DNA from 4 places in the Buttiauxella sp. BIGb0552 genome. Region 3 is predicted to be linked to each of the others. Evidence: predicted binding sites of a transcription regulator. Region 3 holds the regulator's gene; each other region holds the start of a gene.
The links. Region 3 encodes LexA, which represses DNA repair genes until DNA is damaged. Its sites were predicted from a motif close to TNCTGTATGTACATACAGNA; they were not measured.

Region 1 (7,613 bases), on a different contig from region 3:
GCTTTTTCCATTACCGATTCTCGAGCCAAAGCCGGGAAACCATCTTTACCCTGCTGTAAGCCTAACACCACAACGTAGTCAGCCTGCTGCCCTTTACTGGCATGAACAGTCATAAAATCAATGGCGAGTTTTGGCCAGCGTGTTGCTGCCTTTTCCAGAATCGCCGGGCGTAAATGATGGTAACGGGCCAGAACGAGAATGCGCTGCTGCGGATTCACATACCCGCTCATCTTATCCAGCAGCGCTTCGAGCTGGTCATCAGCCAATAATGTGACGGATTTTTTATCGCCTTTAGATAGACTATTTAATGGCTTAGCCAACTGATGCGGATTTTGCTGTACGAACAGATTCGCTATTTCACCTATACGATCGTTGAAGCGATAAGTGGTATCTAACGCACACTGGTCTGCATCGCCAAAATGGTGAGCAAAAGCGGTGGTCAGCGACATTTCTGCACCACTGAATCGATAAATTGCCTGCCAGTCATCACCCACCGCATATAGAGAAGTATGCGAGTTTTGTTTTCTGAGTGCCTCCAGCAGTGCTGCACGCTGCGGCGAGATATCCTGAAATTCATCCACTAAAATATGCTTCCACGGGCTAATAAACCGCCCCTTTTCCAGCACATTAATAGCCTGATGTATCAAGCCTGAAAAATCGACTGCTTCTTCAGCTTTCAGCGCAGTTTTCCAACTTTTCAGTAAAGGGGCCATCAGCTTGACGCGTTTGGCAAAGAGATCGCGGATCTCTTCAGGCGCCTCGGCAATCATTTCTGCCTGCGAACCACCATGCATACGCATTAATCCCAACCAGCGATCTAACCGGCTTGCCAGACGCTTTGCCAATCGTTCATCTTTCCAGTATTCCCCTTCCGGCACGTCCCATTGCAGCTCGTCTCGTAACCACTCACGCCAGCCTTTTGCCTGCGCTTTTTTCTCACGACACTGCTGTTGCCAGCTTTCAATTAGCAATTTGTGACGTGCCGAAGTATCGGATTCCAGTTCGCTAACCCGCGGTACTTTTTTACTACCTTGCTGAATGATATGCAGTGCAAGAGCATGAAACGTACGAGCGGAGATAGCATCGGTATTCAAGCGTTCGGCAATTCGCTGATCCATCTCCTGCGCAGCTTTGCGCCCAAATGCCAGCAACAGGATTTGCTCTTCACTGGCTTCGCCGCGTTGTAATAGCCAACCGGCACGTGCAACAAGAACGGAGGTTTTGCCACTCCCCGCCCCCGCGAGCACTAATAGCGAATCTTCGCCATTGACGACAGCACGAGCCTGAGAAGGATTCAGCGGAGAACTTTCGATGTGCTGGAAAAAATCAGCATACTTTTCCAGCATGTGATTGGTAAAAGCGGTATTGCGTTGATGGCGGCGCGTATCACCTTGTTCAAGCCAGGCTTTACAATGAAACCAAAGTTCGCGGCAATTTTCGAATTCATCAAGCCGTGCTAATGGCAGCGGTAGCGCTGAAAACGCAGCGCGAACATTTTGCTGTAACGCCTGCATATCACTGCGTTTAAACCATTTCTCTTGCTGAACCCTGCGTGTTATTTCGGCATATTGCTGTTGTAGCACCTGAGCTGCCACTTCGCTCATTTCAGTGCTCCAGTTCTGCCACAGTTCGTTCAGGTGATGATAGAAGTGTTGCGTTTCACTCCATTCCGTACCATGCAAACGCACGACTTTATCATCGGGCAAGACAAATTCCAGCTCGCCCCAAACCAGACCGCGCTTGCAATTAATTGCGATTAACTGATTGAATGGAATAAGGTATTCATGACGATCACCCTTTACCTCTACACTCGCAGTCAGTAATCTCACCCGATTGTAGGGATGTTGTGCTAAATGTTTGCCAAGTGAGGTCGCTTTCAATTCCATTACGCTTTGCCTGATCCAAAAAATGGTTGTGGTTAAGTTTACCCGCCGAAGGAATGACGCTCCAGAGTAAAAACGCGTTACAATTGCTGTGGTTATTCATTTATCAACATTCATACCAACAAAGAGTGATTATGCGTACAGTCCTTAATGTATTGAACTTTGTACTGGGTGGTTTTCTCACCACTCTCTCTTGGTTGCTGGCCACTCTCGTCAGTATCATTTTTATTTTCACTCTCCCGCTGACTCGTTCCTGCTGGGAGATAACTAAACTCTCATTCGTTCCGTACGGCAACGAAGCTGTCCATGTTGATGATCTCAATCCGCAGGGTAAAAGCGCCATCCTGAACACCGGCGGTACGCTGCTAAACATTCTTTGGCTGGTGTTTTTCGGCTGGTGGCTCTGTGTGCTGCACATCTGTACCGGGATTGCACAGTGCATCACTATTATCGGCATTCCTGTAGGAATCGCTAACTTCAAGATAGCAGCGATTGCACTTTGGCCTGTGGGTCGCCGTGTCGTTTCTGTAGAAACTGCACAGGCTGCGCGTGAAGCTAATGCACGACGTCGTTTCCAGTAAATTTGACAAGAATAGTGAGTATTAATGCTTAGCCCAATTTTGCGCCGCTATACCTGGAACAGCACCTGGCTCTATAACTTACGTATTTTCATTGCGCTTACAGGCACTGCTGCGTTCCCATGGTGGTTGGGCGAGGTCAAGCTAACTATTCCGTTAACGCTTGGCGTTGTTGCAGCAGCTCTTGCAGATTTAGATGACCGTCTCACCGGCCGTTTACGTAATCTTCTGATTACTTTGGTTAGTTTCTTCATCGCTTCCGCTTCGGTGGAGTTGTTATATCCATGGCCTGTGCTGTTTGGTATTGGGCTAATGGTTTCTACCAGCGGGTTCATTCTTCTGGGTGGGTTAGGTCAGCGGTACGCCACTATCGCATTTGGGGCGTTGCTTATCGCCATCTATACCATGCTCGGCATTTCTTTGTACGATCACTGGTATCAACAACCCATTTTGCTGCTGGCAGGTGCCATCTGGTACAACTTACTGACGCTTGCCGGGCATCTTATATTCCCAATTCGACCGCTTCAGGATAACCTGGCTCGCTGTTATGAAAGCCTCGCGCGTTATCTCGAAGTCAAAGCAACCCTATTTGACCCGGATATCGAAGAAGAAAGCCAGGCACCAATGCTTGAGCTCGCGATGGCAAATAGCCAGCTTGTGACAGTGCTGAATCAAACCAAAGGTTCGTTGCTGACACGCTTACGCGGAGATCGTGGACAGAGAGGCACTCGGCGGACTCTGCACTACTATTTTGTCGCTCAGGATATTCACGAGCGCGCCAGCTCTTCCCACATCCAGTACCAAGCACTGCGCGATAAGTTTCGCTACAGCGACATTATGTTTCGCTTTCAACGCCTGTTAACTATGCAATCTCAGGCCTGCTTGCAGCTTTCACGCTCCGTTTTATTACGCGTGAAATATCAACATGACCCACGGTTCGAGCGCGCGTTTACCCATCTTGACGCCGCAATTGAGAGATTAAAAACGGATCAGTATCTGGCGAGTGAATTAAAAGCACTTGGCTTCCTGGTGAGTAATTTGCGCGCCATTGATGCTCAGTTAGCCACTATTGAATCTGAACAAGCCCTCGCCGCTCCGCACAGCGATATTGAAAACCGCCTGTTGGATGATCGCTTAACTGGCTTTGGAGATATCTGGCAGCGATTAAAACGCAATTTAACACCAGAATCAGCGTTATTCCGCCATGCGGTGCGCATGTCCGTTGTACTGTGCGTCGGCTATGCATTTATTCAATTCACCGGGTTAAAACATGGCTACTGGATACTTTTGACCAGTCTCTTCGTTTGCCAACCTAACTACAGCGCCACTCGCCGACGCCTGGCTTTGCGTATTATTGGTACTTTGGTGGGTGTGGCCGTCGGGCTTCCGGTATTGTTCTTTGTGCCATCAATTGAAGGACAGCTTGTTTTAATTGTGATTACTGGCGTGCTCTTCTTTGCTTTTCGCAATGTGCAATATGCGCACGCCACCATGTTTATCACCTTGCTGGTGTTGCTCTGTTTCAACCTGTTGGGCGAAGGATTTGAAGTCGCAATGCCACGTATCTTCGATACCTTATTAGGATGTGCCATCGCCTGGGCCGCCGTAAGTTTCATTTGGCCTGACTGGCGTTTTCGCCGGTTGCCATTAGTGGTGGAGCGTGCATTTAACGCTAACTGCCGTTATCTGGATGCGATTCTTGAGCAATATCACCAGGGTCGTGACAATAGGCTTGAGTACCGTATTGCACGCCGGGACGCACATAATAAAGATGCTGAACTGGCTTCAGTTGTGTCGAATATGTCGTCTGAACCGCGTGTTTCAGCGGAGATGCGGGAAACAGCATTTCGCCTATTGTGTCTGAATCACACCTTCAACAGCTATATCTCAGCGTTGGGTGCACATCGTGAAAAACTGATCAACGAGGATATTTTGCTACTGCTTGATGATGCTGTGTGCTACGTCGACGATGCACTTCATCACCTGCCAGCAGATGAAGAGCGAGTACAAAAAGCACTTCAGGGACTATCTGAACGTATAACCACACTTGAACCGCAACCAGACTCCAAAGAGCCACTGGTGCTTCAGCAGATTGGTCTGCTGGTTGCGCTATTACCAGAAATATCGCGCCTTCAACAACTTGTGTCACAACAACACAATTAACGTCTTTGGCGTTTCTCGTAATGATGTCCCCACTCGACCAACTCCTGGCGTGTTGCCGCCGGGAGTGCGGCCTCATGAATTCCGCAAATAGCGCCAGCTAATGCCAGCAATACCTGTACGCCAAGCCCTTTCTTAACGCCTCTGAGCTTTATCCAAGAGCGCTTTGCGCCGAAGGCATGAAGGGTACGCACATCAGCAATACCGACTTCCCACAACATCATCTCCAGACTGTGCGTTAAATTGGGTAAATCTTTAAGCCTTTGCTGAGCACGCTGCCGGGATTTTTCGCGCCGGGCACTGAATAGAGCATCCATTGACAGTTGAACTAACTTTTCACGATCGCTCCACAACCCCTCATCAACGCGGTAATAATTGAGTTCGATAGTACGTCCACGTTTATTGTAAAGCAGAGGCTGCGAGGCTCGTTTAACAAAATAGACTTCCGTTTGTTCACATGCTCGCAGATAAAGCTCCCCTTCTGAAACCATGGCAAACACAACGTTTTGTACCATCAAGCTATACCCACCAAATAGTGACCGGCAGCCAATTTCTCCCAGTGGGGATAAGTATTCTTTAGATTGATGAATCCTCGCATAAGATCTTCTTTTCATGAATATATCCTTAAATATCATGCAGTAATTTATCGATACGGTTTATTAGCGCTCCCTGTAATACGAAAATAAGTAACCTAATCACTCACCGCAATCACATTCTCACTTTCCGTCGAATTACATGATGAAATTGCGAGACACTTTCCGAAATTTAGATTGATCTTTATCCAAACAGGCATTACTGTATATCCATACAGTAACCCATCAGGCGGGATTAACGATGCATTCACATAACGTTCGAACTCAGGTTGCCACTGTTACAAATGCTGTGCCTTCTACGGCCCAGTCATCTGCGGGTAACAACATTAAAGGGTTGATCAGTGAAGTGATCTACAGCGAAGATCAGCCATGGGTTACACAACTGGTTTTATTGCCACTGCTTCAACAACTGGGGCAACAGTCACGTTGGCAGCTGTGGCTAACACCACAGCAGAAATTAAGTCGTCAGTGGCTACAATCGGCAGGTCTTCCGCTGGCAAAAGTTATGCAAGTGAGCCAGTTAGATCCACTTTTCACCGTAGATGCTATGGTAAAAGCATTGCAGACAGGAAATTACAGCGTTGTTATCGGTTGGTTACCTGAAGAATTGACGGATGAAGAGCATTTGCAATTGTCATCTGCTGCCGAAATGGGGAATGCAATCGGCTTCATTATGCGACCGACCCGTATCTCGGAAACAGGGTGTCGACCACGAAGTGAGCTAAAAATTCATTCTAGTTTGTATCATTAAGTAAATTTAAGAGAATTCTTGGAACTTTTTATGAACCCTTGACAATTCATTGTGAATTATCAAGAATCCGCGTCCCAAGCCGCTCCAGGCGGCCTTCCAGCAAATCTTTAGAGTGTGAATTACGCGCAAAAATGTTAGAAAATGTGTATACAAGTCGTTTTTTTTCATATGCCTGACGGACTTCACACTTGTAAGTTTTAAACTACGTTGTAGACTTTAGCTCGCCAGGGTTGCTCTTCATAACACCGATTGATCGGTAGAGTAACAAGTGAGCATAAACTCGGGCGAAGGATTTAACCCTGGGCTTTAGAGCGATTTTAAAGCTCATGGCCTTTTTGGATGATAATGAGGCGCAAAAAATGAAAAAGACAGCTATCGCGATTGCAGTGGCACTGGCTGGCTTCGCTACCGTAGCGCAGGCCGCACCGAAAGATAACACCTGGTATGCAGGTGGTAAGTTGGGTTGGTCCCAATTCCACGACACCGGTTTCTCTAACCAGAACGGCTATGATAACGGCATCGGTAATGGCCCAACTCATGACAGCCAACTGGGTGCTGGTGCGTTCGGTGGTTACCAGGTTAACCCGTACGTTGGTTTTGAAATGGGTTATGACTGGTTAGGTCGTATGCCATATAAAGGCAGCGTAGAAAACGGTGCTTTCAAAGCGCAAGGCGTTCAATTGACCGCTAAACTGGGCTACCCAATCACTGACGATCTGGACATCTACACTCGTCTGGGTGGTATGGTATGGCGTGCAGATTCTACAGCTATGAATGCTGCTGGTAACCGTGTAAGCGATCACGACACTGGCGTATCTCCATTGGCTGCTGGTGGTATCGAGTGGGCAGTTACCCGCGATATCGCTACCCGTCTGGAATACCAGTGGACTAACAACATTGGTGACGCTGCTACCGTTGGTACTCGTCCAGACAACGGCTTGTTGAGCCTGGGTGTTTCTTACCGTTTCGGTCAGGGCGAAGTTGCAGCTCCAGTAGTAGCTCCAGCTCCAGCACCAGCTCCAGAAGTACAGACCAAGCACTTCACTCTGAAGTCTGATGTTCTGTTCAACTTCAACAAAGCAACTCTGAAACCAGAAGGTCAGCAGGCACTGGATCAGCTGTATACTCAGCTGAGCAACCTCGACCCGAAAGATGGTTCTGTTGTAGTTCTGGGCTTCACCGACCGTATCGGTTCTGACCAGTACAACCAGAAACTGTCTGACAAACGTGCACAGTCTGTTGTTGATTACCTGATCTCTAAAGGTATCCCAGCTAACAAGATCTCCCCACGCGGTATGGGCGAATCTAACCCAGTTACTGGCAACACCTGTGATAACGTAGCTCCTAAAGCTAAACTGATTGATTGCCTGGCTCCAGATCGTCGCGTAGAGATCGAAGTTAAAGGTATCAAAGACGTTGTAACTCAGCCTGCGGCATAAGTTACCGTTATAAAAAAACCCCGCTTAGGCGGGGTTTTTTGTTTTTATTCTTTGGTGAATGCACAGAACCGAAAAGCAGAGCTCAGGGTCAATACAACCGCCCCTCTACTCTTTGCCTAGCAAAGCCTGGAGATCCTGTTTGAGCGATGACATCTGATTGGCGTATTGCTCTTTACGCTCAGCATCTTCAATCAATTGCACAATAGTTT
Region 2 (7,613 bases), on a different contig from region 3:
CAGTCATCGGTGCTTTTACTATTCAGGCATCCGTGGCGGCATTCATACTTTATGTTCCCGCTGGCGAGAGAATCTTACTTTCCATCTCTAACAGCCTTTCTGGAGTGCTAACTTATTCATCTGAGGGGATTAATTTTCTTTTTGGTGATTTAGGCCGCTTTAAAATGGGCTTCCTGTTCGCGTTTCACGTTTTGCCGATCATTATCTTTATGTCAGCACTCTTCTCCGTGCTCTATTACCTCGGCATTATGCAATGGGTGATCCGTATTATCGGTACCGCCATTCATAAGTTGTTAAAAACCAGTCCCGCAGAATCCATGGCGGCTACTGCAAATATTTTTGCCGGTAACACCGATGTATTCGTGCTAATGCGCCCCTACGCCCCAAAAATGACACGCTCAGAACTTTTTGCTTTGATGTGTGGCGGCGTTGCTTCCATCGCTGGGTCGGTTCTGGTCGGTTACGCCAGTATGGGGATTGAAATGCGTTATCTGGTTGCGGCCTCTTTCATGTCCGCGCCCGGCGGGCTATTAATGGCAAAAATTCTCTACCCGGAAACCGAACCTGACAAGGTTGCCGATATTCACATTGAGGATAATGAAAGCCATGAAGAAAGGCCGATTAACATCGTTGAAGCGGCAACTAACGGAGCTATATCTGGCCTGAAGTTAGCGGTGAATGTCGGTGCAATGCTACTGGCATTAATCGCATTGATTGCCATGGTCAATGGTCTGCTTGGCTGGGCATTTAATCTTTTTGGCGTCGCTAACATCACGCTACAACTCATATTTAGTTATCTCTTTGCTCCCATTGCATGGCTGTTGGGTGTACCTGGAGCCGAGATGCTGCAAGTTGGGAGTTTGCTGGGACAAAAGCTGGTGCTAAATGAGTTTGTTGCCTACACCAGTTTTATATCACTCAAGTCGGAACTCTCCGAGTACTCGCAAATCATCGTGATTATGGCACTGGCAGGATTCGCTAATCTGTCCGCACCCGCGGCACTGATTGGCGTACTGGGTGGTATTGTTCCCGCACAGAAAAGTTTTATCGCTCAAATGGGTGCAAAAGTCATTCTGGCAGGCACTCTATCCAATCTGATGAGTGCAGCTTTAACCGGGTTGTTTTACTTAATCGCCCACTGAAGCAAAACATTAACCGCTCTCCATCTCCAGGAGAGCGGTCTTATTAGATGAAACCCAGTAATGAAAAGAAGAAGTAGCCGATGACGATAATGATGATGGGTAAAACATAGAGCGGGAAAATTTGCAGGAAAATCGTGTGTCGTGGAACGACAATTTTTGCATCGATCTGCGCTTTCGTTAACCCTTCGGGGCCTTTTGCTTGTTCCAGAATCAATTGATCTTGCACACCTTCACGCAAAAACTTCGCCTGGCGGCTCATACGTGCCCCAGATGCCTGTAATGCGAGGCCAACAAATATCAGTGCGTAGATGACCCAGAACAGTATGTTTGCCTGCTGGTGGAACTCCGGTTGAGGCGAGTTGTACCAGAAGAAATTTAAAAATGGCGTATTGAAACGCATCATCTCAATCATGACATGAGCAAAATCCAGCATCACGGCATTAATGCCTGCCTGTTTTTCGCTATGTGCATCCATAAACTTCAAAATCGAAATCAGTGTAGAAATTACCGCCGGGATAAAAATTACCCAGCCAGCCACACGTTTGAGTACGGCAATGCGTCCAGCTTGTTGATACGTCATTCGTTCCCCTTAGTTAAGACGCAACTTGTACGCACAAAGTCTACCTTGTCCGGTGTGATTTCGCCTGAGCTTTACGGGCGAATTTCACAAAGCAGTGGCATCCTCGGGTAATTCCAGCTATTGATTAGAGATCTTATCTTTAATACATAAATGACAGGAGTCGATAAATGGCTGTTACTCGCCAAATTGTAGCTGCAATTTTTGATATGGACGGTTTGTTGATTGATTCAGAACCGTTATGGGATGAAGCAGAGCTGGAGGTTATGGCAAGCATAGGCGTAGATATTTCCCGCCGTTGCGAACTACCCGATACGCTCGGCTTGCGTATCGATCTGGTCGTCGACCTGTGGTTCTCACACCAACCGTGGAATGGTCCAACGCGTGAAGAAGTGACCAACCGTGTCATTACCCGAGCCATCTCCTTAGTTGAAGAAAAACGCCCTCTCTTGCCAGGTGTGCGTGAAGCAGTTGCATTGTGCAAAGCACAGGGGCTGAAAGTAGGTTTAGCTTCTGCATCACCTCTGCATATGCTTGAACGCGTTCTGGAAATGTTTGATCTGCGTGACCAGTTTGATGCCATCGCCTCAGCTGAACACCTGTCTTACAGCAAACCGCACCCTCAGGTTTACCTGGATGCCGCAGCAAAATTAGGTGTCGATCCCCTTACCTGTGTGACACTTGAAGATTCCGTAAATGGAATGATTGCCACCAAAGCTGCACGGATGCGTTCAATCGTGGTTCCCGCCGAAGAAAACCATGATGATGTGCGCTGGTGTCTTGCCAACGTTAAACTCCCGTCACTGGTTGAATTACGCGCTGAACACCTCCTTGGCTAATCTTTTATAAGGTGCGGGACTCCCCGCATCTTTCTCGAAATCATACCTCCGTCAAAATTATTGAAACACTATTTCATATTAATTTGAATTTCCCCCATCCCGTATCTATTCTTGATTTACACGCGCATATGCGCTTTTCCGGATACCGGGGTAACTATGATTCTCGATGCTTTTAATCTGCAGGGTAAAGTCGCTATCGTCACAGGTTGTGACACTGGATTGGGTCAGGGAATGGCGATCGGCCTTGCTGAGGCTGGTTGTGACATCGTTAGTGTGAACCGCAAAATTCCGCACGAAACCGCGCAAAAAGTGGAAGCGTTGGGGCGACGTTTTCTCGCCATCCAGGCAGATTTAAGTCAGCACGAGGTCATTCCGGGCATCATCGAACAAGCTGTGGCGGGAATGGGGAAAATAGACATTCTGGTCAATAACGCGGGCACCATTCGCCGCGAAGACGCCCTTGAATTTAGCGAGAAAAACTGGGACGACGTGATGAACCTGAACATTAAATCAGTGTTCTTTCTCTCTCAGGCGGTAGCAAAACAATTCATCAGGCAAGGTGGTGGCGGGAAAATTATTAATATCGCCTCAATGTTGTCATTCCAGGGCGGTATCCGGGTTCCCTCTTATACGGCATCAAAAAGCGCGGTGCTCGGTGTCACGCGACTGCTGGCAAACGAATGGGCACAACACAGTATTAATGTGAATGCCATTGCACCGGGATATATGGCTACTAACAATACTCAACAACTGCGTGATGACGAAGTGCGCAGCCAGGAAATACTCGACCGTATTCCAGCCGGCCGATGGGGTGCTCCCGCGGATCTACAAGGCCCAATAGTTTTTCTCGCGTCAAGCGCGTCCGATTACGTCAACGGATATACCATTGCAGTCGACGGTGGCTGGCTAGCCCGGTAAATCCGCTATCGCCGGGTAACCGGCGGTAGCAAAATGTTACGCCGTCACCTCTTCCGTCTACTGTATAAAATCCCTATACTGTATGAATCGACAGTTTTCATCCAGGTAGTATCATGACGGCGGAAGGCCATCTTCTTTTTTCCATTGCCTGCGCAGTTTTCGCAAAAAACGCCGAACTCACGCCCGTGCTTGCTCAAGGAGACTGGTGGCATATTGTGCCGTCAGCCATTCTGACCTGCTTGTTACCAGATATCGACCATCCAAAGTCGTTTCTGGGCCAGCGCCTGCCGTGGATTTCCAAACCTATCGCCCGTGCCTGCGGTCATAGGGGCTTTACACACAGTTTGTTTGCGGTGTTTGCAAGCCTTGCACTGTTCTATCTTAAAGTCCCTGAAACCTGGGTTATTCCCGCCGATGCGTTACAAGGCATGGTGTTGGGTTATTTGAGCCATATTCTGGCAGATATGCTTACGCCTGCTGGAGTTCCACTGCTGTGGCCATGCCGTTTGCGCTTTCGCTTTCCGATTGTCAGACCGCAAAAAGGCAACCAACTTGAACGCGTTTTGTGTATGGCGCTGTTTGGTCTGGCTGTGTGGATGCCGCAAAGTTTGCCCGATAACAGTGCGGTGCGTTGGTCATCACAGGTGATAATTTCAATGCAAATGACCTTCAACAGCCTTTTAAATCACCATTCAGCACAATAATTAGACGAAACTAATCAAAATGTAATAATCAATTCCTTTTGAATATAAGTGTCGTTCTAAGCTTCTGGTACGATTTACACAATAAAGATGGCAATCAGTCCATCTATTTAAAAAACACTCAGGAGATACGGGGATGAATTTTCCACTTATAGCGAACGTTATCGTGTTCGTTATTCTGCTGTTGTTGCTGGCGCAAACTCGCCACAAACAGTGGAGTCTGGCAAAAAAAGTACTGCTTGGTTTAGCAATGGGCGTAGTATTTGGCCTGGCGCTGCACACCATTTATGGCGAAGACAGCCCGGTACTTAAACAATCTATCCAGTGGTTTAACATCGTTGGTAACGGTTATGTACAACTGTTGCAAATGATCGTCATGCCATTAGTGTTCGCCTCAATTCTGAGCGCGGTAGCTCGTTTGCATAATGCCTCTTCACTGGGGAAAATCAGCTTCCTGACTATCGGAACCTTGCTGTTTACCACTTTGATCTCGGCACTTGTCGGCGTGTTGGTGACCAACCTGTTCGGCCTGACGGCTGAAGGTTTAGTACAAGGTACAGCTGAAACCGCTCGTCTAAGCACCATTGAAACCACCTACGTGGGCAAAGTGGCTGACCTGAACGTGCCGCAACTGATTCTGTCATTCGTGCCGAAAAACCCGTTTGCTGACTTGACTGGAGCGAATCCAACCTCAATCATTAGCGTAGTGATTTTCGCGGCCTTCCTGGGTGTCGCCGCACTGAAATTACTCAAAGACGATGCGCCGAAAGGTGAACGTGTTCTGGTGGCTATCGACACGCTGCAAAGCTGGGTAATGAAGCTGGTGCGCCTGGTCATGCAATTGACGCCATATGGTGTACTTGCGCTGATGACCAAAGTTGTTGCCGGTTCAAACCTGCAAGACATCATCAAACTTGGTAGTTTCGTGGTTGCGTCTTATCTCGGTCTGGCAATTATGTTCGGCGTGCACGCAGTATTGCTGGCCGTAAACGGCGTGAGCCCGCTGAAATACTTCCGTAAGGTCTGGCCTGTACTGACTTTTGCCTTCACCAGTCGTTCAAGCGCCGCCAGCATTCCATTGAACGTTGAAGCGCAAACTCGCCGTCTGGGTGTTCCTGAGTCCATCGCAAGCTTCGCTGCGTCCTTTGGTGCCACCATTGGTCAGAACGGTTGTGCTGGTCTGTATCCTGCCATGCTGGCGGTGATGGTCGCTCCAACCGTCGGGATTAACCCGCTGGACCCTATTTGGATTGCAACTCTGGTTGGTATCGTAACCGTAAGCTCCGCAGGTGTTGCGGGCGTCGGTGGCGGTGCAACCTTCGCAGCCCTGATTGTTCTGCCAGCCATGGGCTTGCCGGTCACACTGGTAGCATTGCTGATTTCTGTTGAGCCACTTATTGATATGGGTCGTACTGCTCTGAACGTTAGCGGTTCAATGACTGCCGGTACTATCACCAGCCAGTTGATGAAGCAGACGGATAAAGAATTACTCAATAGTGATGAAGAAGCGGAATTGGCGCATCGCTAATCAGTAGCAAAACCACCTTATAATCTGCGACAATAAACGGTTCCTTTAACAGGGAACCGTTTTTTTTATTTATAACTTAGAGCCCCTATCAGGGTGCCAAAATACTTTCGCCTTCAACGGACCTCTTCCCTCAATGAAACGACTCTGCATTCTACTTTTCTTCTTTGTCTCTGGCGCCTGGGCAGAAAATGTCGATAGCCCTTACCTGAAACATGCGCAGGAAGGTGACAGCCGCGCGCAATTCTATCTTGCCGATACCCTGGTTAGTGCCGGCGAATATCAGCAGGCAGAAAGCTGGGCTGCAAAATCAGCCGCTCAGGGTGATGCCGACGCCATGGCGTTATTGGCTCAACTCAAAATACTTGATCCTGCTACCGCTAATTACCCACAGGCTAAATCGTTAGCAGAGCAGGCCGTACAACGAGGCAGCCAGTCTGGAAAAGTGACTCTGGCACGCATTTTCGTTAATACCCAAGCGGGTAAACCCGATTACACCAGGGCCATTGAACTGCTTGAAAGCGCCTCGCAGGATATAGAAAGTGACTCGGCAGTCGATGCGCAAATGTTCCTGGGGTTAATCTACGCCAACGGTGTAGGGACAGCGCAAGATGACGAAAAAGCCACTTTCTGGTTTAAACGCAGCTCTACACTCTCCCGCACCGGATACGCTGAGTACTGGGCTGGAATGTTATTTTTAAACGGCGAAAAAGGTTTTATCGCTGTCAATAAACAGCGTGCATTGCAGTGGTTAAATTTGAGCTGCATGGAAGGCTTTGATACCGGTTGTGAAGAGTTTGAGCGGCTCAGTAACGGCGGGTAAGTCAATCAGCGTTCAGGGCCTGCACCCAGCAGGCCTTTAAACTCACGTCTATTAAAACAGCTCTGAGCTAGTTCTTCTCTCAGTAAATCTCATTTTCATGTCTGACCTGTATTGCCCAGCGTTGTGCCGATTCCGGTAAGGTAAAGGGCGGTGACTGGCGGAACGCATTTCCTACCAGCACAAAAGCCACGTAGCGATTGCTTAGCAGCCACACATCCTTAAACCCATCCACTCGAAAAGCATGAGAAGGTGGTGAGGGTTCAACACGCGGTTGGTACGTAAGAACGGGACGAGTATTCGGTTGGCGTAAAGGTTTCATAGGCAATGGAATCAAAACTAAATTGATGAACAACTTCGCTATGATAACGGAGAACTGTCCCATAAGTCTCGCGTCGAGATGACCTTGTCCTATAGTTAAAGCTGTTTTGGGCCATACGAAGCCCAATTAGAGCAGGACTAAAACAGGAGATGAGTTCAATGTCGACTAACGATAAGCACCCTCTGAATCACAGTGCGCCTATACATGACGCCAATGAATCGAAGCCTGGTATGGATTCGCTGGCACCCGAAGATGGCTCTCATCGCCCTTCAACTGAACCCAGCCCTCCGGGAGCGCAACCCACTGCGGCAGGGAGTTATAAAAGCCCGGACACCTCCAACGAAAAATTGAAATTGCTCGATAAGCATCGCAAAAACGGTGAAAACTACCCTCTGACCACCAATCAGGGCGTGCGCATTGCTGATGACCAGAACTCGCTGCGTGCTGGTACGCGTGGGCCTACGCTTCTGGAAGATTTTATCCTGCGGGAAAAAATCACCCACTTTGACCATGAGCGGATTCCCGAGCGTATCGTTCATGCGCGCGGATCAGCGGCACACGGTTATTTCCAGCCCTACAAAAATATGGCGGAAGTGACCAAAGCAGATTTTCTTTCCGACCCCGACAAAATCACCCCGGTATTTGTGCGCTTTTCAACGGTGCAAGGTGGCGCAGGATCGGCCGATACAGTGCGTGATATCCGCGGATTTGCCACTAAGTTCTACACTGAAGAAGGCATTTTCGATTTAGTCGGTAACAACACTCCGGT
Region 3 (7,613 bases):
CTTTATGGGCGTTTTCACTCAGGTAACGACGCCACTGGCGCGCACCTGGGATCCCCTGGAACAGGCCTAACATATGGCGTGTAACGTGGCCTAAATAAGTGCCATTCGCCAGTTCGCGTTCAATGTACGGATACATCGCACGCACCGCTGCAACGGTGTCGACTTCCTGCGTATCAAGGCCAAAAATCTCCCGATCAACTGCCGTCAGTAAACCTGGGTTCTGGTAGGCTTCGCGCCCGACCATGACGCCATCCATATGTTCCAGATGCGTTTTAGCTTCTTCCAGCGTTTTAATCCCACCGTTAATCGCCATTGTCAGATGCGGGAAATCACGCTTTAACTGATAAACGCGCGGGTAATCCAGCGGTGGAATTTCGCGGTTTTCTTTTGGGCTTAAACCAGAAAGCCAGGCTTTACGGGCATGGATGATAAACATCTCGCATTCACCTTTCCCGGCTACCGTGCTAATAAAATCACACAGGAATTCGTAGCTATCCTGGTCATCAATGCCGATACGGGTTTTGACGGTAACCGGAATAGAAACCACATCACGCATCGCTTTAATACAATCCGCAACGCGCTGCGCATCAGCCATAAGACACGCGCCAAACATGCCGTTTTGTACACGGTCAGATGGACAGCCGACATTCAGGTTAATTTCGTCGTAGCCACGCTCTTGCGCCAGTTTCGCGCAAATAGCCAATGCAGCCGGATCGCTACCGCCTAATTGCAGCGCGATAGGATGCTCGTCTTCGCTGTACGCCAGATAGTCCCCTTTGCCATGAATAATCGCACCGGTTGTCACCATTTCGGTGTACAGCAGTGTCTGGCTTGATAACTGACGCAAGAAGTAGCGGCAGTGGCGATCGGTCCAGTCAAGCATCGGCGCAATGGAAAAACGATGTGGCTGGAAAGGAGTCTGGTTGGTTTGTGAGGACATAGGCTGTGGGCGTTTACGGGCTACAGTTAAAAAAGGGTCGCCACTATAGCATAAAGCAGCGTCGGGACACCTGCTCGTCCCGACGGCTATTTTTATCAGAAGGTCACGCTAAGCTGCGCTCCGGCCCCCCATGTCTGGTCTTCGCCGTATAGCCCCATTAAATCAACATGCACACGATTAAATGGTGCAAAACCAATACCGCCGGTAAAGACGTTGCTGTCGTTTGATTTGACGTCAGCACGATAACCCGCTCGCACGGCAAGCCATGGCAACGGCGTAATTTCAGCACCGACGCCAACGTACTGCGAGTCTTCTTCGCTTTTGAAGCCTTTGGTTTCGGTGAGGTCGCCATCGGCGCTGAGGGTGATGAGATCGTTATGCCAGGCTACACCAGCCGTCACCAATGGACGAATCTGGTACGTGTCTTTGTAGTTAGTTGTCTCACCGGTTCTGCCATTGGTGATCAGAATATCTTTGGTATCAATGTCACGCGAAATCAGGTTCTGACCGCTCAGACCAACCGTCCAGTTTTCGCCGAAATCGGCCGCCAGGCCGGCATCCACGTTGAAACCAGTGTCATCATTACGATAGCGGCTGCTATTCCAGTCACTGCTGTCGTAGTTATAAATCGAGGTGGTGTAGTTATAGAGCCAGGTTTTTTGCAACTTCGGTGTGACGCCAAAAGAAACCGGCACTCCACCGAGATCAAACTCCTTCGCAAGCGCCACACCATAGTCAGAGACAATAGCCGCACGGCCAGAAGCAGTAGAATTCAGATTGCTGGTAATAACATCGGAGCCATTAATAGCGGCATCTAATGCAACGCCCCCAGCCACTGCCCGAGAACCTGCGATGCTATTGAGATAATCGATATCTTGCTGATCAATGGAAGAACTAACATGCGCACGTGCATAGGCTTTTGCGACAAAAGCCACCGAAAGCATGTCGTTTGGAATACTGACTGCGATACTGGCCCCCGCCTTCGCGTTTGCCGTTTTACCTTTCAGATCATTCAGCTCTCCAGCCAGATCGCCCGCAGCACCCTGAAACTGGTTGAGCGAACCATTTGGATTTAAAAGGATATCCTGCAGGGTGAGATCGTCGATAACGTTTTTGTATTGATCAACCTTATCGCTAATGTCATCAATCTGATCCTGCAGATTATCTTTATCCGTAATTTGCGCACTCACAGACGGCAGAATAACCGTCACTGTGTCGTCCTGCTTAGCCTTAGCCAGCAACGCGGGGTTCGTAAGCACCCCACTTCCGTAGCTCGCGGAAGCGACACCAGTACCACCCATTGCATCACTTCGTGCTTCAGACCATGTGCCCGCCGCATAAGCGTGATTTGCCATAAATAAAGATGCGGCGCTAAACGCCGCCAAAGTTTTCATTTTTTTCATTCACCACACGTCCGTCTGTTGATCAGATGTAATAACTGCCCCTGCCAGTTATGACTGAACAGAGGCGGACTATTGCTGTGAATAAAAGGCTGAAAAGTGGGCTGTTTCGCCCATCGGAATCCCGTTTCTATCCTTCAGGATTATGAGTTCAAAATTTCCATGCAAACTTATTTATAGTTTACCGTTCGGTTTTCGTGAAGGCTGGCCGTCGTGCGGGCCGAAAAATTGCGGGGGATGGTCAATCCAGCGATCCTGACGCTGTGCGGCATAGCCTGGGTTTAGCGGGTAATAAATTCGGTTCTCAGCTTTGTTTGCCTCCCCCACAATCAGCAGCCGGACTTCATGCTCTGTGTTGTTGATAAAGGTATGGCAGATACCTGTTCCAGCAGGGAAACCAACGCTATCGCCAGGTTCAAGTGGGTAAAGGTGCCCATTAATCCACACCTGTGGATGCCCTTCGAGCACATAAGCAAACTCTTCTTCGCTGCTTTCGGCATGAGGATAAGATGTGCGGCGACCTGGTAGCAGGCGCTCATGATGAATTCCCAGGCGATTAAGACCCAGTTTGCGGGCCAGTGGCGCGCCAATAGAAAACCGTTCTGCGCTGTCTGGATAAGTCGAATCATCGTCACCTTCTATTTCCTTCCAGTGGCGAATGCAATCAGGTTTATTCATAACAAACTCCGGGATAGTCATCTCAAAAGGTTGTGGCTAAGCGCACCACTCGGCGTTTTTTGCGCGTTGTGATAAAGTGTAGGGCTAATCTACAGGGGAATACTGATGGACATCACGACTTCACAAAACGTGTTAGCGCAGGCTGAAAAACTATGCGAGCAGCGTAATGTGCGCCTGACACCACAACGTCTTGAAGTATTGCGTTTGCTGACTCAGCAAGCGGGCGCTATCAGTGCTTATGATTTGCTGGATTTACTGCGTGCCAGCGAACCGCAAGCTAAACCCCCGACAGTGTATCGTGCGCTCGATTTTCTGCTCGAACAAGGTTTTGTACACCGTGTAGAGTCCACTAACAGCTATGTGTTGTGCAATCTTATCGATCAGCCAACTCACTCATCTGCGATGTTTATTTGTGATCGATGTGGTGCGGTGAAGGAGCGTAGTGCGGAAGGTGTGGAAGATATCATGCACCAACTGGCGGCCCAGTTAGGGTTTGCTTTGCATCATAACGTTATTGAGGCGCACGGCTTATGCAGCGCGTGTGCAGAAGTTGAAGCTTGTAGCCACCCGGATGCTTGCGGGCATGACCACTCAGTTCAGAGTAAAAAGAAGTCACGTTAGATTGGTTGGATTTGAGTTGAATGGAACGGTACATCCATGTACCAGGGCAGGGCTGAGAGTTAACACATCTGAGGGAAGCTAATTACCAACGGTATTTGTTGCGAGTTTCCCAATCAACGACTTCTTCCTCTGCCTTATCCTTTTCGTACCCATAACGCTCTTGAATCTTACCGACAAGCTGATCGCGTTTGCCTTCGATGACAGTCATATCATCGTCAGTCAGTTTGCCCCATTTCTCTTTTACTGTGCCTTTAAACTGTTTCCAGTTACCGCCGATTTCGTCTTTATTCATAATAATATCCTCATCGTTCGGGGGGAAGAACTGCTAAAAAATTACCAACGTCCAATGTGCTGCCATTTGGCCAACACCACTCTATCTGCTGGACGTGATAATAATTGTAGTCAAGGATATGGTGGTGGGGAGAAAACTAAGAATCTTTAACCATGCGGCTTAACTTTGTACATTGTTAAACCAGCTATTTTGCTGCCAGTGACGACGCCAAATCCAACCTAACGCCAGCCCCCGCAGAGCAAGGAATACCGCCACAGACAGCCATAACCCGTGGTTGCCTAAATACGGAACAGTGAAGAGCGTTAGGCCGAAACCAACAGCGGCAACCGCCATGCTATTACGCATCTCAGCGCCTCTTGTCGCGCCAATAAACATCCCATCCAGCAAGTAGCACCAGACACCAACCACGGGTAACACAATCTGCCAGTGGAGATAACGATCGGCCTGTAGCTGTAATTGGGGAATGGACGTCAGAAGAGAAACAATTTGCTCGCCAAATAGGGCATACACCACGGCAAACATGAGCGCGACTAAACCCGCCTGCCGACAAGCTGCCCCCCAAACCTCGAGCAATTGACCACGATTCTTTGCACCATAAGCTTGCCCGGAGTGGGCTTCAACAGCATAGGCAAAACCATCAAGCGCATAAGCGGTAAACGTCAGGAGAGTCATTAACACCGCATTGACGGCGACAATTTCGCTGCCTAAGCGCGCACCAAAGATGGTCACTGATGCAAAGCACACTTGCAGTAATAACGAGCGCAACATGATGTCCCGATTAAGCGCCAGTAAGCGCCGAACATTGCCACGCCAGGACTGTTTGAGCATCTCAAAACTGATACCTCGCAAGCCCATAACCTTCTTCACCATCAGCAATCCGATGAAAAATGTCGCGTATTCAGCAGTAACAGTCGCAAGTGCCGCCCCTTGAACATCAAGGTGCAAGCCCATCACCAGCCACACATCCAGTACGATATTCAGAAGATTGCCGACTACCAGCAAGATAACCGGAGCTCGTGCGTATTGAACCCCTAGCAACCATCCCAGTAAAACGAGGTTGGCAAGCGAGGCTGGCGCACTCAGCCAGCGGATTTCAAGAAAGCGTTGCGCTTGTACGAGCACATCCTGATTGCCGCCGACAATTTGTAAAGCGAGTGAAATGAGGGGATCGCGCAGTAAGACAATTGCCACCCCTGCCCCTAGTGCCAGTAATAATGGTTGCACCAGTGCACGAGCTAACGCTGAGGGATTATTGGCACCAAAAGCCTGAGCAGTTAAACCTGTGGTACTCATTCGTAAAAACAGCAGTAACATAAACAGGAAGCTGGTTGCTGTCGCACCAATGGCAACACCGCCCAGATAAACAGGACTATCCAGATGACCAATAACAGCCGTATCGACAAGGCCAAGCAGCGGAACGGTAATGTTGGAGAAAATCATGGGTAAAGCGAGGCGCCAGAGCGCACGATCCGCTGTGGAGAATAATTGCATGACATCTCCTGAAGGAGATCAAAGATAATTAAGGCAGTGATGCGCACTTTAAATGCGCATCACCTAAAGAGATTTTACAGCCAGTCGCCGTTGCGGATAACCCCAACAGCCAGCCCTTCAATAGAGAAGTTATGCTCGCGTAGGTCAACCACGATCGGTTCAAACTCACTGTTTTCTGGCAACAGATGAACGGTGTTGCCCTGTTGTTTTAAGCGCTTAACGGTAACTTCATCATCGATACGCGCGACAACAACCTGGCCATTACGCACATCCTGGGTTTTATGAACCGCAAGCAGGTCACCATCCATAATGCCGATGTCTTTCATCGACATACCGCTGACGCGCAGCAAGAAGTCGGCATTTGGTTTAAACAGTGATGGGTCGACCTGATAATGGCCTTCGATGTGTTGCTGTGCCAGGAGTGGCTCACCTGCAGCAACACGCCCAACCAGTGGAATACCGGTCACTTCTTCCACCAACAGGCGGATACCACGGGATGCGCCAGAAACAATTTCAAGCACACCTTTACGGGCAAGTGCTTTTAAATGCTCTTCAGCGGCGTTCGGAGAACGGAACCCCAGACGTTGAGCAATCTCGGCACGAGTCGGTGGCATGCCGGTCTGGCTGATATGATCCCGAATAAGATCAAACACCTCTTGCTGCCTGGTAGTTAACGCTTTCATTCCGCCCCCTGGGTGTTTATACAGTTATGCTGTGAGTATATACAGTCAAAGGTCAATTTGGAACCACAAATTAAGCAAAAAACCAGGCACTTAACTATTCTGGAAAGATCACCGCAAATGCGACCAAAGCAGCGTGACCCAGGTAATTACCGCGAGGATAATTGAAATTAATACTGCGGCCGAGCCCATGTCTTTGGCACGCCCGGAAAGTTCGTGGTAATCAGTGCCAACACGGTCGACAAGAGCCTCGATAGCGCTGTTGAGGATCTCGACAATCATGACCAACACGACTGAGCCGATAAGTAGAATGCGGGTAATGGGGTCGACATCTAACCAACATGCGATGGCAATGGCGATAACGGCAGAAACGCCTTCCTGGCGGAAAGCTGCTTCATTGATCCAGGCTGCTTTGAGCCCTTTCCATGAGTAGCCTGCGGCTTTGATGATACGGGTAAGTCCAGTGGTACTGCTCGCCATTTTAGGAAACCTTTTCAAATTATTTGCATCAATGCTTGTCAAAATTATAACGCCACAGAAATCTGGGTGAGATTCTGATATTCTTGCGGCGAATTTGCATCATTAACCTGAGGCTTTACATCGTTTATGTCAGGCTGGCCAAGAATCTACTACAAATTACTTAATTTACCATTAGGCGTTCTGGTAAAGAGCAAGTCCATTCCGGCAGATCCACAGGCCGAACTGGGCTTAGATCCCACACGCCCAATAATGTACGTTCTGCCGTATAACTCAAAGGCGGACTTATTAACCCTGCGCGCGCAATGCCTCGCGCACAACTTGCCCGACCCTCTCGAGCCATTAGAGATCGATGGTGCGGTATTGCCGCGCTATGTCTTTATCCATGGCGGCCCGCGCGTGTTCACTTATTACACGCCAAAGGAAGAGTCGATCAAGCTGTTCCATGATTATCTCGACTTGCACCGTAGCAATCCAAATTTGGATGTGCAGATGGTGCCGGTATCGGTGATGTTTGGCCGCTCTCCGGGTCGCGAAAAAGGCGAAGTTAACCCGCCACTGAAGATGCTTAACGGCATTCAGAAATTCTTCGCGGTATCCTGGCTTGGGCGCGACAGTTTTGTGCGGTTCTCCGCACCTGTTTCGCTGCGCCAGATGGCAACCGATCACGGTACAGATAAAAAAATCGCCCAAAAACTGGCACGCGTGGCGCGTATGCACTTTGCTCGCCAGCGTTTAGCGACTGTAGGCCCGCGTCTGCCGGTGCGCCAGGATCTGTTTAACAAACTTCTGGCCTCAAAAGCGATTGCACGCGCAGTAGAAGACGAAGCACGCAGTAAGAAAATCTCCCATGAAAAAGCGCAACAGAATGCTGTTGCCTTGATGGAAGAAATTGCAGCGAACTTCTCCTACGAAGCCGTGCGTTTGACCGACCGCGTATTAGGTCTGACATGGAACCGCCTGTACCAGGGCATTAACGTTCATAATGCAGAACGTGTACGCCAACTGGCTCACGACGGCCACGAGATTGTCTA
Region 4 (7,613 bases), on a different contig from region 3:
CGCTTAACGTCACCGCAGGTGCTAAATCTCGTGTTGAACTCCGTAAGAGCCTGACGCTCATTCCGGTTGTTATGATGGGCCTTGCTTATATGCAGCCTATGACCTTGTTCGATACATTTGGGATTGTATCTGGCCTTACCGACGGACATGTCGCTACGGCTTACGCGTTTGCCCTTGTGGCAATTTTGTTCACCGCGTTAAGTTATGGAAAGCTAGTACGCCGCTTCCCATCAGCGGGTTCCGCCTATACCTACGCTCAAAAAGCAATCCACCCAGTGGTTGGCTTTATGGTGGGTTGGTCTGCCTTGCTTGATTATCTGTTTATGCCGATGATCAACATCCTGTTGGCGAAAATCTATTTTGAAGCCCTGGTGCCGTCTATCCCGTCGTGGATTTTCGTGGTGCTGCTGGTTGGCTTTATGACTATCTCCAACCTGCGCGGCATCAAAACCGTGGCTAACTTCAACAGCCTTATTGTTGTGCTGCAAATGTTCGTCATGGTGGTCATCACCGGTCTGGTTATTTACGGTGTGGCAAATGGTGAAGGTGCGGGCACATTAACCAGTACACGTCCGTTCTGGTCGGAACACGCGAACGTCGTGCCGATGATTACCGGAGCGACCATTCTGTGCTTCTCATTCCTCGGTTTTGACGGCATTAGCTCGTTGTCTGAAGAAACCAAAGATGCAGGACGTGTCATCCCGAAAGCGATTTTCCTGACTGCCCTGATTGGCGGCGTGATCTTCGTTGTGGTGTCCTACTTCCTGCAACTGTACTTCCCGGATATCTCCCGCTTCCACGATCCGGACGCGTCACAGCCAGAAATCATGCTCTTCGTGGCAGGTAAAACCTTCCAGTTTGGCATCCTGATTTTTTCCTGTGTTACCGTTCTGGCGTCAGGTATGGCGGCACATGCGGGCGTTTCTCGCCTGATGTATGTGATGGGTCGAGACGGTGTGTTCCCGGAGCGCTTCTTCGGCTACATCCACCCGAAATGGCGTACCCCGGCACTGAACGTGGTACTGGTCGGTATCATCGCGCTGTTTGCGATTAAGTTTGACCTGGTAACAGCCACCGCGCTGATTAACTTCGGTGCGCTGGTGGCGTTTACCTTCGTTAACCTGTCAGTGATTTCCCAGTTCTGGATTCGTGAAGGGCGCAACAAGTCCATCAAAGATCACATCAACTATTTGGTGCTGCCAATTTGTGGCGCGCTGACAGTGGGTGCGTTGTGGATTAACCTGGAAGAAAGCTCGATGATTCTGGGTCTGATTTGGGCAGCCATCGGCTTGACCTATCTGGCCTTCGTGACTCGTCGCTTCCGTAACCCGGTTCCACAATTCAACGAAGATTTAGCGTAACAGCTAAATACGAAAAAGGCCGCGAAAGCGGCCTTTTTGCTATCTATTACCCTACCAAAAACTGCGCGTACTCAAACAGCTCCTTAAGCAACGCCGTCTTTTCCTTGTCCCCTTCATGCAGGTTATACAGCGCCTCCAGTTCTTGCGCGTAGGCTTGCAACGCTTCCTGAGACAACACATCACGGCGGTGTTCTAACCAACGCTGTTGTTCTGCTTCATCCAGTGTTCCTGGGAAATTACGAGCGCGATAGTTAAACAACAGCTTTTCAATGCGTTTATCGGCGAACGTAATATCCAAAGCCGGCAGATTTTGCGGATCGGTTTGCAGCACAATGCGCATCGCCGCGCGGTCAGCATCGCTGAAAAAGCCATTATAAAGCTGCGCATCAACATTATCAGAGGGTACAAAAGGTTCGGCTTCAGCAAAGATAGCCACAGCTTTTTCACGCACCACAGGGTGCTCGCGCAGTAACTTCAGGTTATCCAGGCAACGCTTACGATCGATTCCTAACCGTTCGGCATCTTCCGGGCGCAACGTATTTGCCACCGCCAGTACCGGACATTTGTTCAGATGAACCAGTTTGATTGGTACGGCTGCGGCATCGCCCAGTGAGGCTTTCGGGGTATATAAGCGTTCGCGTAACGTATCTGCGTCCAGCTCCAGCAACGGCGAAATATCACCTGCTAAATCGACCATTATCACTGCATTTTTGTTATCCGGGTGCCAGGCCAGCGGCGCAATCCAACTGGTGTTGCCACGCCATGCGCCGAACATCCCGGAAACATGCACCAGTGGTTTCATCTGCGGAATATCAATCAGCGTGTTGAGCTTGTGCTTAGAACGATGGCTGTAGAGGTACTCAAACAAGCGCGGCTGGCGTGTTTTGACTAATTGCGCCATGGCGATAGTGGCGTATACATCTGACATCGCATCGTGCGCATTCGCATGTTCAATGCCATTGGCTTTGGTCAGGTGCTCGAGGCGAAAACTCGGCAGCCCCTCTTCGTTTTCAGGCCAGATAATTCCTTCCGGGCGCAGCGCGTAACAGGCGCGCATCACATCGAGTAAATCCCAACGAGAATTATCGTTCTGCCAGCTCCAGCCATAAGGGTCGTAGAAATTACGGTAAAAAATATTACGCGTAACTTCATCATCGAAACGCACGTTGTTGTAACCGATCACGCAGGTTTTCGGCACGGTGAAGATATCGTGAATACGCTTTGCAAAATCGGCTTCATTGACACCGCGCGCCAGGGCTTGTTGCGGCGTTATGCCGGTAATCATCACCGCTTCTGGCTGTGGGAGGTAGTCATCAGCGGGTTTGCAGTAGAAGACTTCTGGCTCACCGATAACATTGAATTGGTCATCGGTACGAATCGCTGCAAATTGCGCCGGGCGGTCAAGGGATGGGCTCTTGCCGAAAGTTTCATAATCATGAAAGAGGAAGGTCGGTTGTTGCGTTGAATTTTCCACGGTTTACCCCCGCCCTTGAGTGATGTTTAACATACTGTTATTAAACTGAAATCCCACTAAAACTCTCTCCATGTATTCATCATTATTTGCTGGTGCTGCATAACGCCATGGTAAACCATTAACCCGCCGCCTGCACCACCGGGAGAAGTATCCAATCCGGCGAGCAAATTTGATTATTCATAACTTTTTGCAATTTAATTGCGAAAATTATCGCAAACTCCAGTAAAAGAAGCGGCTGAATTTATTGTTACCGAGGGTATATCGTTGAAGATCCGTCTTTTTGCTGTCTGTTCACTGCTGTCATTTTCTGCTCACACCGCTTTTGCCGACGATATCTTTGTTAATGCGCCACCACCGCCACAAATCCAGGCGGGTTCATGGGTATTGATGGATTACACCACCGGGCAAATTCTGGCTGCGCAAAATGAACATGTGCGACGCAACCCGGCGAGTCTGACCAAACTGATGACCGGCTATGTAGTGGATCGCGCCATTGATAGCGGGCGTATCTCGGCAAACGATATGGTCACCGTCGGTAAAGATGCCTGGGCGAAAGGGAATCCGGTTTTTGACGGTTCGTCGCTGATGTTTTTGAAAGCCGGTGACCGACTAACGGTACATGATTTAAGCCGCGGGCTGATTATTGATTCCGGGAACGACGCTTGTGTCGCGTTAGCCGATTACGTCGCTGGCGGGCAGCCACAATTTGTGGCGATGATGAATAAATACGTGCAGCAACTGCGACTGCGAGATACCCATTTTGAAACTGTTCACGGTCTTGATGCCCCAGGCCAGCATAGTTCGGCATATGATTTAGCGGTACTTTCTCGCGCCATTATCCACGGCGAGCCTGATTTTTATCATATGTATAGCGAGCGCAGCCTCACGTGGAATGGCATCACGCAGCAGAACCGCAATGGCCTATTGTGGGATAAAGGGCTGAATGTGGATGGTTTGAAAACCGGCCATACTGCCAGTGCAGGCTTTAACCTTATCGCTTCAAGTGTTGATGGCGAGCGCCGCTTAATTGCAGTTGTAATGGGAGCTGAAAGCCCGAAAGGCCGCGAAGACCAGGCGCGCAAACTGCTACATTGGGGTCAGGATAATTTTGATACTGTGCAGGTGCTGCATAAAGGCAAAAAAATTGGCACCGAAACTGTCTGGTATGGCGACCAAAAGAAAGTTGAAGTCGGCACCAATCAGGATGTCTATCTGGCACTGCCAAAATCGGAAGTTCCAAATATTAAAGCCAAATATGTCCTTGATAACCCGGAGATGGAAGCGCCTGTCGCCGCTAACCAACATGTTGGTGAAATTGAACTGTTTGACCGCGACAAGCTGATTGCACACTGGCCGCTGGTGACGCTAACCGATGTTAAAAAGGGCAGTGCATGGTCGCGATTTAGTGATTATCTGAGCCACAAGTTGTAGTTGCTTAAAATTTTCAACAGGCTGACTTTATGTCGGCCTTTTTTTTCGCCTTTAGTTCTAACCTGTGCTTCTCGTCTGTACTACGATTTATTGGCGAAAAGCGATCTTGCTCGCAAAGTAACCACATCACCCTGCCAAAGGATTGCTTCCCAGCAATAGAGTGGTGTATTTATATACAGTGCTTTTAATCGGGTCAGGAGGTCATATGGAATTTAACGTACAACAAGTTCATGAGCGAAAAGTAGCGGGTTTTCATATGGTAGGGCCGTGGGAAAAAACGGTTCAACAAGGATTTGAGCAACTTTCTCTATGGGTTAAATCTCATAAAGTCGTCGGTGAAGAGTGGCTGGCGGTTTACTACGACAACCCAGATGTTGTACCTGCGGAAAAGCTACGCTGCGACACGGTTGTTTCTGTTGCGGAAGATTTTACCGTGCCTGAAAACAGTGAAGGTGTCATCACTACACGCATTGAAGCAGGGCAATATGCCGTCGCGCGTGCAAAAGTTGACGACGGCGATTTCGCAAAACCATGGAATCTCTTCTTTGATAGTCTCCTTGCAGATAACCGCTTCCAGTTAACCGGCAAACCTTGCTTTGAGCACTATCTGAATGATGGCTCTGAAAGTGGAGTGTGGGAAGTTGATATGTATATCCCGGTTGCAGATCAAGAGTGAAGCTGAAGGGGGCGTAAGCCCCCTAACTTTGTGATGCCCACACTTAAAAAACAGGTACAATCACGCTTTTGTTTCAGGAGAGCCGGGTGTGCGCCCCGACAAATCACTAAGTCCGTTTGAACTACGCGTTTATCGCAACTACCGAATTGTGCATGGCGTTCGTATCGCGCTGGCATTTGTTCTTACCTTTCTCATAGTTCATCTTCTGAAAGTTCCGGAAGGCACATGGCCATTAATCACTTTAGTGGTGGTGATGGGGCCAATATCCTTTTGGGGAAATGTAGTACCTCGCGCCTTTGAACGTATTGGCGGCACCATTTGTGGCGCAACCATGGGGCTTATTGCGCTAAGGTTGGAGCTGTTTTCTCTGCCGCTGATGCTGGTTTGGTGCGCTTTTGCGATGTTTATTTGCGGTTACCTGGCGCTGGGGAAACGCCCGTATCAGGCTCTGCTGATTGGTATTACCCTCGCAGTCGTAGTGGGTGCACCGGCTGGTGATATGGAAATTGCGTTGTGGCGCAGTGGTGATGTTATCTTCGGATCATTACTCGCAATGCTATTTACCAGTATTTATCCGCAGCGTGCGTTTATCCACTGGCGCATTCAAATGGCGAATTTCGTCACCGCCTTTGGTCGGGTTTATAACGCAGGTTTTTCTCCGAACTTGCTGGAGCGCCCGCGTTTAGAAAAACATCTGCATCAGGTGTTGACCGATGTAGTGAAAATGCGCGCACTGATTGGGCCGAGCAGCAAAGAAACTCACATCCAGAAATCTATTTTCGAGGCGATACAAACTGTCAGCCGTAATATGGTGTGCACGCTTGAGCTGCAAATCAATGCTTACTGGGCTTCCCGAGAGAGCCATTTCCTGATGATCAATGCTCATACTCTGCGTGATACTCAGCAGATGACGCAACGCACACTCGCTGCGATTGCCCATGCATTGCATGACGGTAACCCATCACCGATTTCTGCTAATAATGAAAAGCTGACCGAGATCGTCAGCGAATTGCGCCAGCTCATGCAGGAAGGGGGAAATGGGAAACTTCAGGAAACCCCAATTCACGGTTATGTCTGGTTGAGTCTGGAGCTTGCTCGTCAACTGGAATTACTCTCGCAGTTGATCTGCCGCGCGTTACGTAAATAATTGCGGGGTGCGGAGCGAATTGCTGGTTTCGATTCAGCACCAATTGAGGTTAAGATAGCGAAAGAGACTAATCGCCTGTACTGTTTGGCTATAGAGCCCGGAACAGACGGGGATAAAAGAATTGTCAGCGGCCGCCGCTACCATTAAGGTAATCTTATGGCGGTTGTCTTAACGAATCCGAGTATGAAATTAGCAGGGGTATAAAAATGGAACCAACTAAACCTTCTTTCCAGGACGTGCTTGAGTTTGTGCGTCTGTTCCGTCGTAAAAACAAACTGCAGCGTGAGATTCAGGACGTTCAGAAAAAGATCCGTGATAACTCAAAACGTGTTCTGCTGCTTGATAACCTGAGTGACTACATTAAGCCAGGTATGAGCATTGAAGCTATTCAGGGCATCATTGCCAGCATGAAAACCGACTACGAAGACCGTGTTGATGATTACATCATCAAGAATGCTGAACTGTCTAAAGAGCGTCGTGAAATTTCCAAAAAACTGAAAGTGATGGGTGAAATCAAACCCGAGTAAATTTACCCGCCATACTTCGAGCTGCCTCTGCGTTGGCTGCGTTCACTTGCCGCCTTGATGCAGCTTGAATTATTTAGGGAAATTAGTGTTAATTGTGAAAACCGCCGATTCGGCGGTTTTTTTTCGCAACAACTTAGCGCACGCCGCCTGCAATCGTCTTCACCAGATGTTGCTGCGGATAAGGCACATCAATAGCGAACTGATTAATCTGCCAGAGTAATTTCCCAACATCATGCTTACTGGTATCAAGCATCAACCCCACAGCACTCCCGCTGTGCGCCACGTTCACACCGAATAAATCAAACTCTTCAACTAGCGCTAACAGCTGCGAAAACATCGGTTTTGGCAGTAACGCCTGGCTGGCGATCGCACTTTGCGTGGCGGCTTCTCCCAACAAGCGAGGCTCTTGCATCTTGCAACTTTGTTGCAAGCGAAGCCACGCGTCATCAAGTACTGCGGCATGGCTAATTAACGCAGATTCGCGCTGATGACGACGGTAGTCCTCAGTCAGAATCGTGGTATCACTTTCAAGCAACAGGATATCCATAGCTGGCGCGGCCTGGCAGCTAAACTGAGTTTGCGCATTCAGATGGGAGAAAAGCGTCGGCAAAACAAAAATCGTGCTGTCGGTCGGTTCAATGTTTACACATAAAGCCGCAAGGGTGGATACGCTGAGCGTTTCACCCAAATACCGGGCGGTCGCCACTGCCGTTGCGGCAATATCTGCGGTGCTGCTCGCAAGGCCTTTACCTACGGGGATCGTGGACTCCAGAGCGGTGCTCAGGCTCTCTGATAATGCAGCGGGGTGACCAAAATACGCCACCACCTGTTCCAGTATCTGGCGCATACGCGGGCGCTCAGTTGGTTTTTTTGCACCATCACGCACTTCAACGGTGCTAAACCAGTCTATCGGGCAGGACACCAGTTTTTCGCTGCCGCTAATCCATCCCTGAATAAATTCCCCACAAGATGCCGGGCAGCTCGCTTCAGCCATCTT

Region 1: the regulator LexA is predicted to act here: its motif matches at 5,415-5,434, upstream of sulA (SOS-induced cell division inhibitor SulA).
Region 2: the regulator LexA is predicted to act here: its motif matches at 3,553-3,572, upstream of EDF88_RS04420 (metal-dependent hydrolase).
Region 4: the regulator LexA is predicted to act here: its motif matches at 4,428-4,447, upstream of sbmC (DNA gyrase inhibitor SbmC).

Annotation. Positions count from the first base shown of each region.
Region 1 is NZ_SODY01000002.1:239,523-247,135, forward strand. Features, by position in the region: gene helD (DNA helicase IV) at 1-1,886, opposite strand, end outside; gene EDF88_RS05965 (YccF domain-containing protein) at 2,018-2,464, shown strand; gene yccS (YccS family putative transporter) at 2,489-4,624, shown strand; gene EDF88_RS05975 (TfoX/Sxy family DNA transformation protein) at 4,621-5,235, opposite strand; gene sulA (SOS-induced cell division inhibitor SulA) at 5,456-5,965, shown strand; gene ompA (porin OmpA) at 6,325-7,404, shown strand; gene matP (macrodomain Ter protein MatP) at 7,510-7,613, opposite strand, start outside.
Region 2 is NZ_SODY01000001.1:949,868-957,480, forward strand. Features, by position in the region: gene EDF88_RS04400 (NupC/NupG family nucleoside CNT transporter) at 1-1,142, shown strand, start outside; gene EDF88_RS04405 (YniB family protein) at 1,186-1,722, opposite strand; gene hxpB (hexitol phosphatase HxpB) at 1,890-2,558, shown strand; gene kduD (2-dehydro-3-deoxy-D-gluconate 5-dehydrogenase KduD) at 2,715-3,476, shown strand; gene EDF88_RS04420 (metal-dependent hydrolase) at 3,590-4,180, shown strand; gene EDF88_RS04425 (L-cystine transporter) at 4,314-5,705, shown strand; gene EDF88_RS04430 (tetratricopeptide repeat protein) at 5,839-6,525, shown strand; gene cedA (cell division activator CedA) at 6,605-6,844, opposite strand; gene katE (catalase HPII) at 7,003-7,613, shown strand, end outside.
Region 3 is NZ_SODY01000006.1:37,221-44,833, reverse strand. Features, by position in the region: gene dusA (tRNA dihydrouridine(20/20a) synthase DusA) at 1-940, opposite strand, end outside; gene EDF88_RS17385 (conjugal transfer protein TraF) at 1,036-2,343, opposite strand; gene EDF88_RS17380 (cupin domain-containing protein) at 2,515-3,018, opposite strand; gene zur (zinc uptake transcriptional repressor Zur) at 3,124-3,639, shown strand; gene EDF88_RS17370 (CsbD family protein) at 3,722-3,931, opposite strand; gene dinF (MATE family efflux transporter DinF) at 4,091-5,422, opposite strand; gene lexA (transcriptional repressor LexA) at 5,497-6,105, opposite strand; gene EDF88_RS17355 (diacylglycerol kinase) at 6,214-6,582, opposite strand; gene plsB (glycerol-3-phosphate 1-O-acyltransferase PlsB) at 6,709-7,613, shown strand, end outside.
Region 4 is NZ_SODY01000004.1:581,696-589,308, forward strand. Features, by position in the region: gene EDF88_RS14775 (APC family permease) at 1-1,361, shown strand, start outside; gene sbcB (exodeoxyribonuclease I) at 1,408-2,835, opposite strand; gene dacD (serine-type D-Ala-D-Ala carboxypeptidase DacD) at 3,100-4,266, shown strand; gene sbmC (DNA gyrase inhibitor SbmC) at 4,472-4,942, shown strand; gene EDF88_RS14795 (FUSC family protein) at 5,031-6,089, shown strand; gene EDF88_RS14800 (DUF496 family protein) at 6,296-6,616, shown strand; gene EDF88_RS14805 (GHMP kinase) at 6,750-7,610, opposite strand.